One region of the Streptomyces sp. NPDC052052 genome, then DNA from elsewhere that is predicted to be linked to it. Evidence: riboswitches for the same ligand, from Rfam matches in the RefSeq annotation. Region 1 holds a riboswitch; each other region holds the start of a gene.

The links. Region 1 has a riboswitch for cyclic di-AMP ahead of AB0L71_RS07755 (M23 family metallopeptidase). Riboswitches for the same ligand answer to the same signal wherever they lie in the genome.
Region 2: another riboswitch for cyclic di-AMP. It lies ahead of AB0L71_RS14225 (transglycosylase family protein); the one in region 1 lies ahead of AB0L71_RS07755 (M23 family metallopeptidase).
Region 3: another riboswitch for cyclic di-AMP. It lies ahead of AB0L71_RS24295 (LysM peptidoglycan-binding domain-containing M23 family metallopeptidase); the one in region 1 lies ahead of AB0L71_RS07755 (M23 family metallopeptidase).
Region 4: another riboswitch for cyclic di-AMP. It lies ahead of AB0L71_RS17540 (NlpC/P60 family protein); the one in region 1 lies ahead of AB0L71_RS07755 (M23 family metallopeptidase).

What each region holds. Positions count from the first base shown of each region.
Region 1 covers NZ_JBFAWU010000005.1:101,313-104,655, reverse strand. Annotated here, with positions in the region: gene AB0L71_RS07760 (GntR family transcriptional regulator) at 128-841, opposite strand; gene AB0L71_RS07755 (M23 family metallopeptidase) at 1,072-1,818, opposite strand; cyclic di-AMP (ydaO/yuaA leader) riboswitch at 1,832-1,998, opposite strand; gene AB0L71_RS07750 (pitrilysin family protein) at 2,422-3,343, opposite strand, start outside.
Region 2 covers NZ_JBFAWU010000010.1:86,585-89,927, reverse strand. Annotated here, with positions in the region: gene AB0L71_RS14235 (cytochrome P450) at 1-401, shown strand, start outside; gene AB0L71_RS14230 (transglycosylase family protein) at 503-1,462, shown strand; cyclic di-AMP (ydaO/yuaA leader) riboswitch at 1,763-1,935, shown strand; gene AB0L71_RS14225 (transglycosylase family protein) at 1,939-2,703, shown strand; gene eno (phosphopyruvate hydratase) at 2,999-3,343, shown strand, end outside.
Region 3 covers NZ_JBFAWU010000021.1:100,783-104,125, forward strand. Annotated here, with positions in the region: gene AB0L71_RS24290 (SGNH/GDSL hydrolase family protein) at 1-544, opposite strand, end outside; gene AB0L71_RS24295 (LysM peptidoglycan-binding domain-containing M23 family metallopeptidase) at 753-1,670, opposite strand; cyclic di-AMP (ydaO/yuaA leader) riboswitch at 1,676-1,831, opposite strand; gene AB0L71_RS24300 (alpha-galactosidase) at 2,129-3,343, opposite strand, start outside.
Region 4 covers NZ_JBFAWU010000013.1:68,310-71,652, reverse strand. Annotated here, with positions in the region: gene pcrA (DNA helicase PcrA) at 1-1,862, opposite strand, end outside; cyclic di-AMP (ydaO/yuaA leader) riboswitch at 2,093-2,257, shown strand; gene AB0L71_RS17540 (NlpC/P60 family protein) at 2,256-3,343, shown strand, end outside.

The sequences.
Region 1 (3,343 bases):
AGAAAGCCGCGACATCCCATGCGGAGTCGCGGCTTTTTGCTTTTCCGTTCCGGATCGGCCGAAGCGAATTCGAGCAGCCCAAAGAAAGCCCCGACGAAAGGGCGTCTCTTTGTATACGGCGTCATTGTTAATACCGAGCACGCGTGGTGTGTACTGCATGTTGCGAAGTTCTCACTCGATCCGTGCGTGAGGAATCGGGCCTGCGCCCCGGCCGGTCCGTGCGGCGCAGACGGTGCGCGCCCACGGCCCGTTCGGCGTGCTGCATGGCCAGCGCCCTGGCCCGTTCCGCGTCGCCCCGCACCACCGCGTCGACGATGGCTCCGTGCTCGGCCCAGGAATCCACCGGGCGGACCGGCTGCTCCACGGTGTACATCCACGTGGTCTTGTGCCTCAGCTGGGTGAGCAGCGCGATCAGGCCGGGGCTGCCGGACGCCTGCGCCAATGTCTCGTGGAACCAGCCACCCAGGGAGCGCAGATCCTCCCCCTCGCCCCGCCTGGCCCGCTCCTGCCCCAGCCTGACCAGGCCACGCAGCACCTTGAGATGCGCCTCGGTGCGCCGATGAGCGGCGCGTGCCGCACCCAGCGGCTCCAGCAGCATCCGGACCTCCAGGAGATCGGCGGCCTCCTGCTCCGTGGGCTCGGCGACGCAGGCGCCCGCATGCCTGCGGGTGACCACGAACCCTTCCGACTCCAGGGTGCGCAACGCTTCCCGCACCGGGACACGGGAGACCCCGTAACGACGCGCCAGTACCTCCTCGGTGAGCCGGCTGCCGCGTTCGAAGACACCGGAGACGATGTCGTCACGGATTGCCGTGCATACCGAATGCGCAGGAATGCGCATGTCCGAACCTCCCCCTTAATCCCCGCGCAACGCGGCCGACCGACGTCTGTCCTGCGACTCTATTGCAATGCGGCCGCATTTCCGATGCCGGGAAGAAATTCATGAATATCTTTTGGCCGCGGGGCAGGTCCTGGGACCCGTCGAGGACAGGTGCCAACAGCGGATACGACGAAGGCCCCGTCGTAGGGGGCCTTCGAAGGAGATACCGCGCAGGGCGCGCCGGCAGGAGGTCAGACGTTGACGCCGCGGGCACGCAGGTAGGCGATGGGGTTCAGGTCGGAGCCGTACGACGGCGTGGTGCGCGCCTCGAAGTGGAGGTGCGGTCCGGTGGAGTTGCCGGTCGAGCCGGAGAAGCCGATCCGCTGACCCGCACCGACGCGCTGGCCGACGAAGACGCCGATCGAGGAGAGGTGGCCGTACTGCGTGTACGTGCCGTCCGTCATCCGGAGCACGATGTTGTTGCCGTACGCGCCGCCCCAGCCGGCCTCGACGACCGTGCCGGCACCGACGGCGACGACGGAGCTGCCGTAGGCGGCGTGGAAGTCGATGCCGGAGTGCCTGCCGGAGGACCAGAGCGCGCCACCGGTCCGGTATCCGGTGGTGACGTACGAACCGGCGACCGGGAGCCGGAAGGCGTTCAGGCGGGCGCGCTCGGCGGACCGGGCAGCGCGGGCCTTCTCGGCTCGCGCCTGGGCCGCACGCTTCGCATCCGCCTCGGCCTTCTTCTTCGCCTCGGCGTCGGCCTGGCGCTGCTGCGCGTCGGCCTGGGCCTCGATCTGCTCGGCGAGGGTGCTGTCGACGGCCAGGACCTGGCTCAGACCGGTCTCAGCGGCGGAGGAGTCCGCAGCGAGAGCCGGAGCGGCCGTACCGCCGAGGACGCCGGTGGTGGCCAGGGCCGCGATTCCGACGACCCTCGCGCTCCTGCTCGTCAGTCGGCTCGGGGCACGGTGCTTCCCGGTGGCACGGGTGAACGCCATTGAAGCGGCTGGTCCTTTCCCTCCTTCTCGCCTACCGGGTTAGCTGACGGGTTCGGAGCAGGAAGGTCTCCTACGGACGCCACGGCCTCACCGAGGCCCGGCATCCGATTCACCCCAGGGACTGCATGGGTCCCCGGCTCCCCAGGCTCGCGCCTGACGGGGACTCGGCGATGACTGCCCGGTACGTCACGGATGCGGCATACGAGTGACGGACAGCCGGGCCGACGCTAAGGGCGGCCACTTTCGTTCACCAAACGGACACGCCGCTTTGTAGCGCACGCCACAGGGCAGACAGTCATCCTCCCCATCAAAACGGACATGCGGAAGATCCCTACGCGTCGCCTGCCGCAGGGGTCTTCCTCGTGCCTCGCCAGGTCCGTGCGCCGGGTCCGTGCGTGACGGGTCGAGGCACCGGTCGACCGACCGCCACGGTGGGGGCGCCCGTGTCCGGCCGTTGACCGGCCGGGCGTGGCGGTCGACCGACGAACCGTCACCCGCGGCCGGCCGTCGCTGGCAGCTGCGCGGTCGGCCGGCCGTCACCCGCCACGGGCCGACCGGTGGTCCGGACCGGGCGGGTGCGATCACGACCAGGGGATCCGCCCGTCAGCCGGTGACCACCGACACCTCTCCGATGCCCAGGGCCCGGACCCGCTCCTCGATCTGTGCCGCGTCACCGACGAGGATCGTGACCAGCCGGTCGACCGGGAAGGCGTTGACCACCGCCGCGGTCGCCTCGACCGTGCCGGTCTCCGCGAGCCGGGCGTACAAGTGCGCCTGGTAGTCGTCCGGGAGGTGCTGCTGGACCTGGTCGGCGAGGGTTCCCGCGACCGATGCCGCCGTCTCGAACTTCAGCGGTGCGACCCCCACGAGGTTCTGCACGGCGATCTCGCGCTCCTCATCGGTCAGCCCCTCGGCCGCCAGGGTCCGCAGGACCGTCCACAGGTCCTCCAGCGCCGGTCCCGTGGACTCCGTGTCCACCGATCCGCTGATGGCGAGCATCGAGGCTCCGGTGGCCCCCGAGGCGGAGTCCGGGGCCGACGAGCGCAGCACCTGGGCGAAGGCCCGTACGCCGTAGGTATAGCCCTTCTCCTCGCGCAGCACCCGGTCCAGCCGGGAGGTGAGCGTTCCGCCCAGGCAGTACGTGCCCAGCACCTGGGCCGGCCACACGCTGTCGTGGCGGTCGGCGCCGATCCGGCCGATCAGCAGTTGCGTCTGCACCGCGCCCGGACGGTCGACGATGACCACCCGGCCGGTGTCGTCGGCGGTGATCGGCGGGGCGGGACGGGGTTCCGCGGAGTCTCCCGACCATTCGCCGAGGGTGTCGGCGAGCAGGGCGTCCAGGTCGATGCCGGTGAAATCACCCACGACCACGGCGGTGGCCGTGGAGGGCCGGACGTGGGCGTCGAAGAAGGCACGCACGGCCGCCGAGTCGATCCGCTCCACCGTCTCCTCGGTGCCCTGCCGGGGACGCGACATCCGCGCCGCGGCCGGGAAGAGCTCCTTGGAGAGCTGCTTGGCGGCGCGC
Region 2 (3,343 bases), on a different contig from region 1:
GTCCGGTGGAGCTGGCGACCTGGCGGTTCGCCACCGAGCCGCTGACACTCGGCGGGCAGGACATCGCGGTCGGCGACCCGGTGCTCGTCGTGCTCGCCGCAGCCGACCGTGACCCGGAACGCTTCGAGGACCCCGACGTGCTCGACCTCGCACGGCGTGACAACCAGCACCTCGGATACGGGCACGGCATCCACTACTGCCTGGGCGCGCCGTTGGCCCGCCTGGAGGGACGGACCGCGCTCGCCACGCTGCTGAGGCGCCTTCCCGACCTGCGCCTTGCGGGGGAACCCGCCGATCTGCGGTGGCGCGGCGGACTCATCATGCGCGGACTGCGCACGCTGCCCGTGGAGTTCACACCGGGCTCCCCCGAGGCGCAAGGTGACACCCTGTCAACTTTGTGACTTTCACGTGATCTGCGCTGCATCGACTTGTGACACGCGTTCGAGTCCCGCTAGTTTCACCGTTCGACGCACCTGTCACTCGTCACACGGAAGGCAACCTCATGGGCTCCGCGAACGGCAGACACCGTCGCCCTCGTCAGGCACCCGCCATCGTCGTCGCGGCGGGCGTGACCGGATCGGCCATCGCCATCCCGCTCCTCGGCGCGGCCGGTGCGCACGCGGCCGACGCCACGACCTGGGACCGGGTGGCCGACTGCGAGAGCGGTGGCACATGGAGCGCCGACTTCGGCAACGGCTCCTACGGCGGTCTCCAGCTCTCGCCGGAGGTCTGGAAGGCGAACGGCGGTGAGTCGTACGCCCCGAGCGCCGACCTCGCCAGCCGCGCCCAGCAGATCGCCGTGGCCGAGAAAGTCCTGGAGGACCGTGGCCCGAAGGCGTGGCCCAGTTGCGCGGTCATCTCCGGCCTCACCACGGACGGGACGCTGCCGGGCGTCGACCCGGGCTCCGTGCCGTCCGTCGGCCTCTCGGACGACGTGTCGAGTGGCAAGGGTCACGTGAAGGATGCGCAGGGCGGCGACACGCAGGGCGGCGAAGCGCAGAGCGATGACGCGCAGAGCGACGAGACCACGCCGTCCGCGAAGCCTTCGGCCGCCGTGTCGACGGCCCCGTCCGCCAAGGCATCCGAATCTTCCGCTTCGTCAGATTCACCAGATTCGTCGGCTTCGTCAGATGCGTCACAGTCCTCTGATTCCGCCGCTTCCCCCAGCCGGGCCGGTGGCAAGCACCGGGGTGCGGCCGCCTCCGAGGGGAGAGGGCATGTGAACGGCGGTGAGCGGGAGTCGGGCCGCCATGCGTCACGCTCGGACGCCGGAGCGCGTCAGGCAGGCGCCGACGGCTCCTATGCCGTCCATGCCGGTGACAATCTCTGGACGATTGCTGATGCACAGAATGTTCCTGGTGGATGGTCTGCGCTCTACGAGGCCAACAAGGGTGTCGTCGGCTCCGATCCGGACCTCATCCTCCCTGGCCAGAGCCTTGATCTCGAGGTGAAGGCCCCGTGAGGCCTGGCTGAAAAACGACTAAAACAGCCCCCAAAGCTGGGGTACTTCAGGGACCTATGTCCGCTTATGCGTAAGTGAGACATGGGTCTCTTTGCGTCAACTGGCGTGTCGTAGCTGGACGAACCTTCCGTATCGCCTCCCACCTGCGAAAACGATGGTTCTTCAGGTGCAAGTAAGGGCTGATTGTCCGGTATGTCTGTTTTTGGATATAAGGGTTCCGTGTGTTTACGGTCGGAACTGCTCGCACCGCGGGCCCCGTCGACCGTCACGCCGAATCCTGCCGTCGGTCGGAGGGAACAGACGCGTAAAGCGCCGTAGGCAGGAGCGGGGGACCCAGGTAGGCGTCGGTCCCGATCGTCGAAAGACGCATCAGGGTCCGGCTTGGGGTGAAGTCGCGTGCTAGGACGTGCGACCGGGCAACTCACTTGGCCCGAACCCGACAGCTCACCTCGTAGGCGTCGGTGAGGAGATCTTCCATGCTGTTTTCTGGTAAGGGTCAGCGCCGTCGTCCGTCCAAGGCCGTCCGCATCGCCACGCTCGCCGGTGTCACCGGCACCGCCGCCGTCATGCCGCTGATCGGTGCGACCGGCGCCTCCGCCGCCTCCGTCGCCACCTGGGACGCCGTCGCCCAGTGCGAGTCCGGTGGCAACTGGTCCATCAACACCGGCAACGGCTACTACGGCGGCCTGCAGTTCTCGCAGTCCAGCTGGGCCGCCGCCGGCGGTACGCAGTACGCCCCCCGTGCCGACCTGGCCACCAAGGCCCAGCAGATCGCCACGGCCGAGCGGCTCCTCGACATGCAGGGCCCCGGTGCCTGGGGCTGCGCCTGGGCCGGCAACCTGAAGAACGACGGGGTGAACCCGGGCGTCGACACCGGCTCCTCGAAGTCCTCCACCACCACCCAGAAGCAGAACACCCAGAAGCAGAGCACCCAGGCCGCGCCGAAGCAGCAGACCCAGCCGAAGAAGGCCGAGCGCACCGAGGCTCCTGCCGCCAACCGCTCGTACCGCTCGACCGCGCCGGCGCAGACCGAGTCGAAGAAGACCGTCACCACCCCGACCGGCGAGAAGGTCAAGAAGGGGAACGGCGAGTACAAGGTCGTCTCCGGTGACACCCTCAGCAAGATCGCTGCCGCCCACAACGTCCAGGGCGGCTGGCAGAAGCTGTTCGAGCTGAACAAGGGCATCGTCAAGGACGCCAACCTGATCTACCCGGGTCAGCAGCTTCACCTGACGAAGTAATCCGGCAGTTCGGATTCCCCTTTTCCAGGGCACCCCGGCCCGGCGCGCAGTCCCCCAGGCGCGCCGGGCCGGGGTCTTCGCATCCGTTCGCCGCGGGCCCGCCTTGTGGGTGATCGTTCAACTGTTGTAGTTACTGGCCAGTAAAATTCTGGCCGTTTGTCCGGCAATGAGATTTCCTGGGTTCTTTTTCGTCCCAGGGGACGGGCGGTCGTCCGGCTGATCGGGTCGCGCCGGTTAGGCTCTTGTCGCAAGGCCAAAGTGACCCTGCACAACCAGCGTCATATCCCAGAAGGAGATGCTCGTGCCGTCCATCGACGTCGTCGTAGCCCGGGAAATCCTCGACTCCCGGGGTAACCCCACGGTCGAGGTCGAGGTTGGCCTCGACGACGGCAGCACGGGCCGTGCTGCCGTGCCGTCCGGCGCCTCCACCGGTGCGTTCGAGGCCATCGAGCTTCGCGACGGGGACCCCAACCGTTACCAGGGCAAGGGCGTGGAGAAGGCCGTCCTCGCCGTGATCGAGCAGATCGGCCCGGAGCTCGTCGGTTACGACGCCACCGAGCAGCGGCTGATCGACCAGGCGATGTTCGACCTGGACGCCACCGAGAACAAGGGCTCGCTCGGCGCCAACGCCATCCTCGGC
Region 3 (3,343 bases), on a different contig from region 1:
GGACCGGGCAGTCGTAGCGGTCGGCGATGGACCGCACATGGGCGGTGTAGGTGGCGATCTTGCCGCGCAGATGGCGCAGCACCGGAACACCCCGGGTGTCGAAGCCGGTGGTGACCATCACGGTGCCGACCGATGCGGTCAGCTCGGCGACCGCTCGCTCGAAGCGCTCGGCCACGTCGTCGGGGTCGGTACCCGGTCTGAGGATGTCGTTGCCGCCCGCGCAGAAGCTCACCAGGTCCGGTCCGAGCTCCTTGGCGCGGGGCACCTGTTCCTCGACGATCTGATCGAGGAGGCGTCCGCGTACGGCGAGATTGGCGTACCTGAAATGTCCGTCCGTAGAGCCCTCGGTGTTCGTCCCCTCGTCGGGGTCCGGGAGCTGGTCCGCGAGAAGTACCGCGAAACGGTCCGCCCAGCCCACGAAGGTTCCATCCGGGCCGGGGTCACCGACTCCCTCGGTGAAGCTGTCGCCGATCGCCGCGTACGACCCGATGACGCCTTGTCGGTTGATGACGCCACGTTGATTTTTTCTCGAATCGTCTGCCACGAGCGCTTATCCTGCACCGCCGAATGTGACCTACGCGACCGTAATAAAGGGTTGACGGGTGGTGAGATAGGCCACCCGGTCAGGTTTTGGTAAAAGGGGAATAAGCAGAAGGGACAGTGCGCCGCCGCGCACTGCCCCTTCTGTGTTGCCTGGGTCACGCCCTTTTGCTCAGGTCGCGCTCCGTGGCCCGCTCACCCGGTCGTTCGGCTCAGACGTAGATGCCGTGCGAAGCCAGGTAGGTGATCGGGTTGATGTCCGAGCCGTACCCCGGGCCCGTGCGGACCTCGAAGTGCAGGTGCGGTCCGGTGACGTTGCCGGTGGCACCGGAGAGACCGATCTGCTGACCGTTGCCCACGGCCTGTCCCGCCGAGACGGAGAGGGAGGACAGGTGGCCGTACTGCGAGTAGCGGCCGTCGGCGTGCTTGATGACGACCTGGTTGCCGTAGGCGCCGCCCCAGCCGGCGGTGACGACCGTGCCGGAGGTGATGGCCTTCACGCTGGTGCCGGTGGAGACGGGGAAGTCGATTCCGGTGTGGCTGCCGCTGGACCAGTTGGAGCCGGAGGCGCGGTAAGCGGTGGTGTGGTTGCCGGGGACCGGGTGGCTGTAACCGGAGCTGGTGCTCTGGGCGGCCGAGGCGGAGGACTTGGACTCCGTGGCCGTCGAGGTCTTGGCCGTCGAGGTCTTGGACGGAGTGGACTTCTTCGCGGCGGACGAGGAGGCCGCGGACGAACCGGCCGAGGAGGACTGGGCCGTGGCCTTGCCGGCGAGCGTCAGCTTCATGCCCGGGAAGATCAGGCTGGGGTCGTCGCCGACGACCGTGCGGTTGTCCTGGTACAGCTCCTGCCAGCCGCCCTCGACGTTGTGGTCGGAGGCGATCTTCGCCAGGTAGTCGCCGGAGACGACGGAGTACGTCGTGGTGGCGGCGGTCTTCTGTGCGACTGGCTTGACGGTTGCGGCCTGCGTGGCGACCGACTGGGCGGCGGCCGGGGCGGCCTGCGGCGCGGCGTGGGCGCCGGTGGCACCGAGCAGCGGCAGCGCGATGACGGCGCCGCCCGTGCTCACCGCGGCAACGCCACGGGCAACGGTGCCGACCTTGGTACGACGGTGCTTACCCGAGATGGGCATGATGAGCTTCCTCTCCGGCGCCTGCGAGGTGAGCTGTCGGGTTCGGGCTGGAGATGCCCGGTCGCGACGAGCGCGACTTCACCCCTAGCCGACCGGAATTCTCCGGTTCGGCGGCTTACCTGGTTCCCCCGCTCCTGCCACACGATGAGTGGATGCGAATTCCGGGCGGCGGCAGGATTAGGCGGTCCGACCGGATTGACCGTGACCGTAGGCGAGCCGGGACGAAGAGAACAAGCTGTCGGTTCCTCAGCGGAATCCGTTCCGGAGAAATCGACAGGGAATGCCGGTCACACTCCGTGGATTAAAGATCTTGAATTTCCGTGCGGCGCGGGGAATACCCATCCGTCCGGCACATACACACGGTCACGGATATGATCCCGCTCACCAGGGACCGGATCCCCTAGCACAACTCAGGCGCATGGCCATCAAATCCCTCTATTTCGGACATGACGCGCTTGTCATATCTGGCTAAGCCTCAGCACGCCCGCGTCGAGATCTCCCCGGAGCCCGGTGTGCAGCCCCTGGTGCAGCAGCACCGCACCGTGGTGCACCGCGCCGGTCTCACGGCAGAGGTACGTCGCTGCGGGATCGAGTCCGCGCAGTCTCAGGGCCGGCGGCAGCTCCCCGTACCGCTGCGCCTCCAGCCACATCAGGACCACGACCTCGTCACCGTGGACGTACTGGACCGCACTGAGCCCACCACGTGGGGCGCGCAGCCGGTACAGGGCGCCGTGCTGGACCACCGGCCGGATCTCCTTGTACAGGTCCACCCAGGTCCGCGCCTCGGCCAACTCCCCCTCGCTCCACTCGGCAAGGTTCCCGCCGATCCCGAGCACACCGGCCATCGCGCTCACGAACCGGAATCGCAGCGTGCTGGCCCTGCCGTTGAGCTGGGTATGCGGACTGTCGGTGACCCAGGCCGCCATCACCCGGGCCGGATGGATCTGGCTGAAGCCCTCCTGGATGGTCAGCCGGTCCAACGGGTCGGTGTTGTCGGAGGTCCACACCTGGTCCGTACGGGACAGCATCCCCAGGTCGATCCGCCCGCCACCGCCCGAGCAGGACTCGAAGGCGACCGAGGGGTGCGCGGCGCGGAGCCGGTCGATCAGTGCGTACAGGGCGTCCACGTGCTCGATCCAGAGCTTCTGCTGATACTCCTCGCCCGGCCAGCCGGCGTCGGTGAAACTGCGGTTGAAGTCCCATTTCACGTAGTCGATGCTCGCGCTGGAGAGCAGTGCGTCCAGTTGCTCCCAGAGATGCGCCCGCACATCGGTGCGGGCCAGGTTGAGCACCAGCTGATGACGGAACTCGGTCCGTACCCGCCCGGGAAAATGCTGCACCCAGTCGGGATGTGCGCGATAAAGATCACTGTCCGCATTGACCATTTCCGGTTCGACCCAGATACCGAACTGCATGCCGAGTCCGTGCACTTCGTCGGCGAGCGGCTTCAGTCCGCCGGGAAAGCGGTCCGGATTCGGGGACCAGTCGCCGAGCCCGGCGCGGTCACTGGTGCGTTGCCCGAACCACGCGTCGTCCACCACGAACAGTTCGACACCCATCGCGGCGGCGCGCTCGGCGAGGGCCCGCTGCTGTTCCTCGGAGATGTCGAAGCCGGTCGCCTCCCAGGAGTTGTAGAGCACCGGCCGCAGACTCCCCGCGTCCGGGATCACATG
Region 4 (3,343 bases), on a different contig from region 1:
TCCGGGATCTGGTCGGAGTCGGCGACGAGCGCGACCTTCTCCAGGAACTCGGCGAGCGTCCCCGCGCCCTCCTCGCCGGACTCGCCCCGCTCCTGCTCGAATTCGAGGGCGACGGCCGCGAGTTCCTGAAGGTTCTCGATCCGGGTCTCGTCCTGCGGGTCGGTGGACGCCTGGAGTTCGGCGAGGTAGCCGGTGCGCTCCAGCACCGCCTCCAGGACCACCGCGGGGCCCGCGCCGGACTCGACGATCGTGCCGAGCTCCTCCATCAGCGTGTTGAACCGCTTGACGGCGTTGGCCGACCGGGCGGCCATGCCGTACGCCTCGTCGACCCGGCGCAGCGCCTGCGGGAAGGTGATCTTCTCGCGCAGGGAGAGGGCGTCGATCATCGCCTCGGCGCGGTCCCCGATGCCGCGCTTGGGCACGTTCAGGATGCGGCGCAGCGGGACGCTGTCCTCGGGGTTGGCGAGGACCCGGAGGTAGGCCAGGACGTCCCGGACCTCCTTGCGCTCGTAGAAGCGCACACCGCCGACGACCTTGTAGGGCAGGCCGACGCGGATGAAGATCTCCTCGAAGACACGGGACTGCGCGTTCGTCCGGTAGAAGACCGCGACGTCACCGGCCCTGGCGTCGCCCGCGTCGGTCAGCCGGTCGATCTCGTCGGCGACGAACTGCGCCTCGTCGTGCTCGGTGTCGGCGACGTAGCCGGTGATCCGGGCGCCGGTGCCGGCGTTCGTCCAGAGGTTCTTGGGGCGGCGGCTCTCGTTGCGTTCGATGACCGCGTTGGCGGCGGACAGGATCGTCTGCGTGGAGCGGTAGTTCTGCTCCAGGAGGATCGTGGTCGCGTCCGGGTAGTCCTCCTCGAACTGGAGGATGTTGCGGATGGTCGCGCCGCGGAAGGCGTAGATCGACTGGTCCGCGTCGCCGACGACGCACAGTTCGGCGGGGGCGCCGTCCTCGCCGGCCGGGCCGACCAGTTCGCGTACGAGGGTGTACTGGGCGTGGTTGGTGTCCTGGTACTCGTCGACCAGGACGTGCCGGAAGCGGCGGCGGTAGTGCTCGGCGACATCGGGAAACGCCTGGAGCAGGTGGACCGTCGTCATGATGATGTCGTCGAAGTCCAGTGCGTTGGCCTCGCGCAGCCGGGACTGGTACATCGCGTAGGCCTGGGCGAGGGTCTTCTCGAACCCGTCCGCGGCCTGGCCGGCGAAGGTCTCCTCGTCGATCAGCTCGTTCTTCAGGCTGGAGACCTTGGCCGTGAAGGACTTCGGCGGGAACCGCTTGGGGTCGAGGTCGAGGTCACGGCAGACCAGGGCCATCAGCCGCTTGGAGTCGGCGGCGTCGTAGATGGAGAACGACGAGGTGAAGCCGAGCTTCTTCGACTCGCGGCGCAGGATGCGTACGCACGCGCTGTGGAAGGTCATGACCCACATGGCGTGGGCGCGCGGGCCGACGAGCTGTTCGACCCGCTCCTTCATCTCGCCCGCGGCCTTGTTGGTGAAGGTGATCGCCAGGATCTGGCCGGGGTGGACTCCGCGCTCGGCGAGGAGGTGGGCGATCCGGTGGGTCAGCACCCGGGTCTTGCCGGAGCCCGCCCCGGCGACGATGAGCAGCGGGGAACCCGCGTGGACCACCGCGGCGCGCTGCTCGTTGTTCAGCCCGTCGAGCAGTGCCGCGGGGTCGATCACCGGACGGTGCGCGCCGTCACGGTAGTACGCGTCCCTGGACGGCGGAGGCCCGTCGAACACGCCCGCGAAGAGGTCCTCCGGCACCTCTTCGGGTGCGGAGTCCTCGGGGGGCGGCGGAGGCTCCTCCTCCGTGTGCTGGAGGCCGGCCAGGAAGCTGTCGTCAAAGAGGCTGCTCATCGCTTGCCGAGTCTAGTGCCGCGACCGCACCTGGCGGCCGGGTACGCAAAGAGAGCGGTCGTCCACGCGGTGTGAGAGAAACCGGGCCCCGGCCCTCCCGCGCCACCTCGCTCCACCGAGGTCACGAAAACGTATCGGGCATATCGAACATCGACCTTCACAGCGGCCCCACGAGTTGGCTAGCGTGCTCGACCGGGCGGCCCGTACCCCCTGAGGCGAACCGCGCCGAACGGGTGCCCGCGCCGAATCCGGGCTGCCCTCGTGGGAGTTCGGAGCCGGGGACCCAGATGCAGCACCGGGGTGAATCGGTCCATATCCCCACGCGGACCGTAGGGCAGCCTTCCGTTCCGCCCGAACCCGACAGCTAACCCGGCAGGCGGTCCACGGAAGGAGATGCCGGTCTTGGCATCACACCGCAAACCGCGCACCCGGGTGCGCACCAGTACACCCGCCGTCGGCCTCACCACGGCCGCACTGGCGTCCGTGACCCTGCTCTCCTCGCAGAGCGCCATGGCCGCCCCCGCCCCGAAGCAGAGCATCGAGGACGTCCAGAAGAAGGTGGACGGCCTCTACCGGCAGGCGGGCACCGCGACCCAGCAGTACAACCAGGCGAAGGAGGCGTCCACCGCCCAGCGCGCCAAGGTCGACGCCCTGCTGGAGGACGTGGCGAAGCGCGCCGACAAGCTCAACGAGGCCCGCAGGACGCTCGGCGCCTACGCCGCCGCGCAGTACCGCGCCGGCGCCATCGCCCCGAACGCCACCTTCTTCCTGGCCGACGACCCGCAGTCGTACTTCGACCAGAACCAGCTGATGAACCGGATGACCGAACAGCAGCAGAAGGCCGTCTCGGACTTCCGCGCGGAGCAGGTCAAGGCCTCGAAGAAGCGCGCCGAAGCGGTACAGAGCCTGGAGACGCTGACCACGACGCAGGCCACGCTGCGCACCAGCAAGCAGAACGTCCAGCAGAAGCTGGGCGAGGCGCGTGCGCTGCTGTCGAAGCTCACCGCCGAGGAGAAGGAGCGGCTCGCGGCGCTGGAGCGCAAGAAGGAGGAGGAGGCCAGGCGCAAGGCGGAGGAACTCGCCAAGCAGCAGGCCGCCGCCAAGGCCGAGGCGGACCGCAAGGCGGCCGAGGCCGCGGAGGAGACGGAGACCGGCACCACGACCGGTTCGGACAGCAGCGCCACCACCAAGGCGGAGAAGGCCCTCGCCTTCGCCGCGGCCCAGATCGGCAAGCCGTACGTGTGGGGTGCGACGGGTCCGTCCTCGTACGACTGCTCCGGGCTCACCCAGGCGGCATGGAAGGCCGCGGGTGTCGACATCCCGCGCACCACCTGGGACCAGGTGGAGATAGGAACCCGGGTCGCGACCGCCGATCTCCAGCCGGGCGACCTCGTCTTCTTCTACGACGACATCAGCCACGTCGGCATCTACAAGGGCGACGGGATGATGATCCACGCGCCGAAGCCGGGGGCGAATGTGCG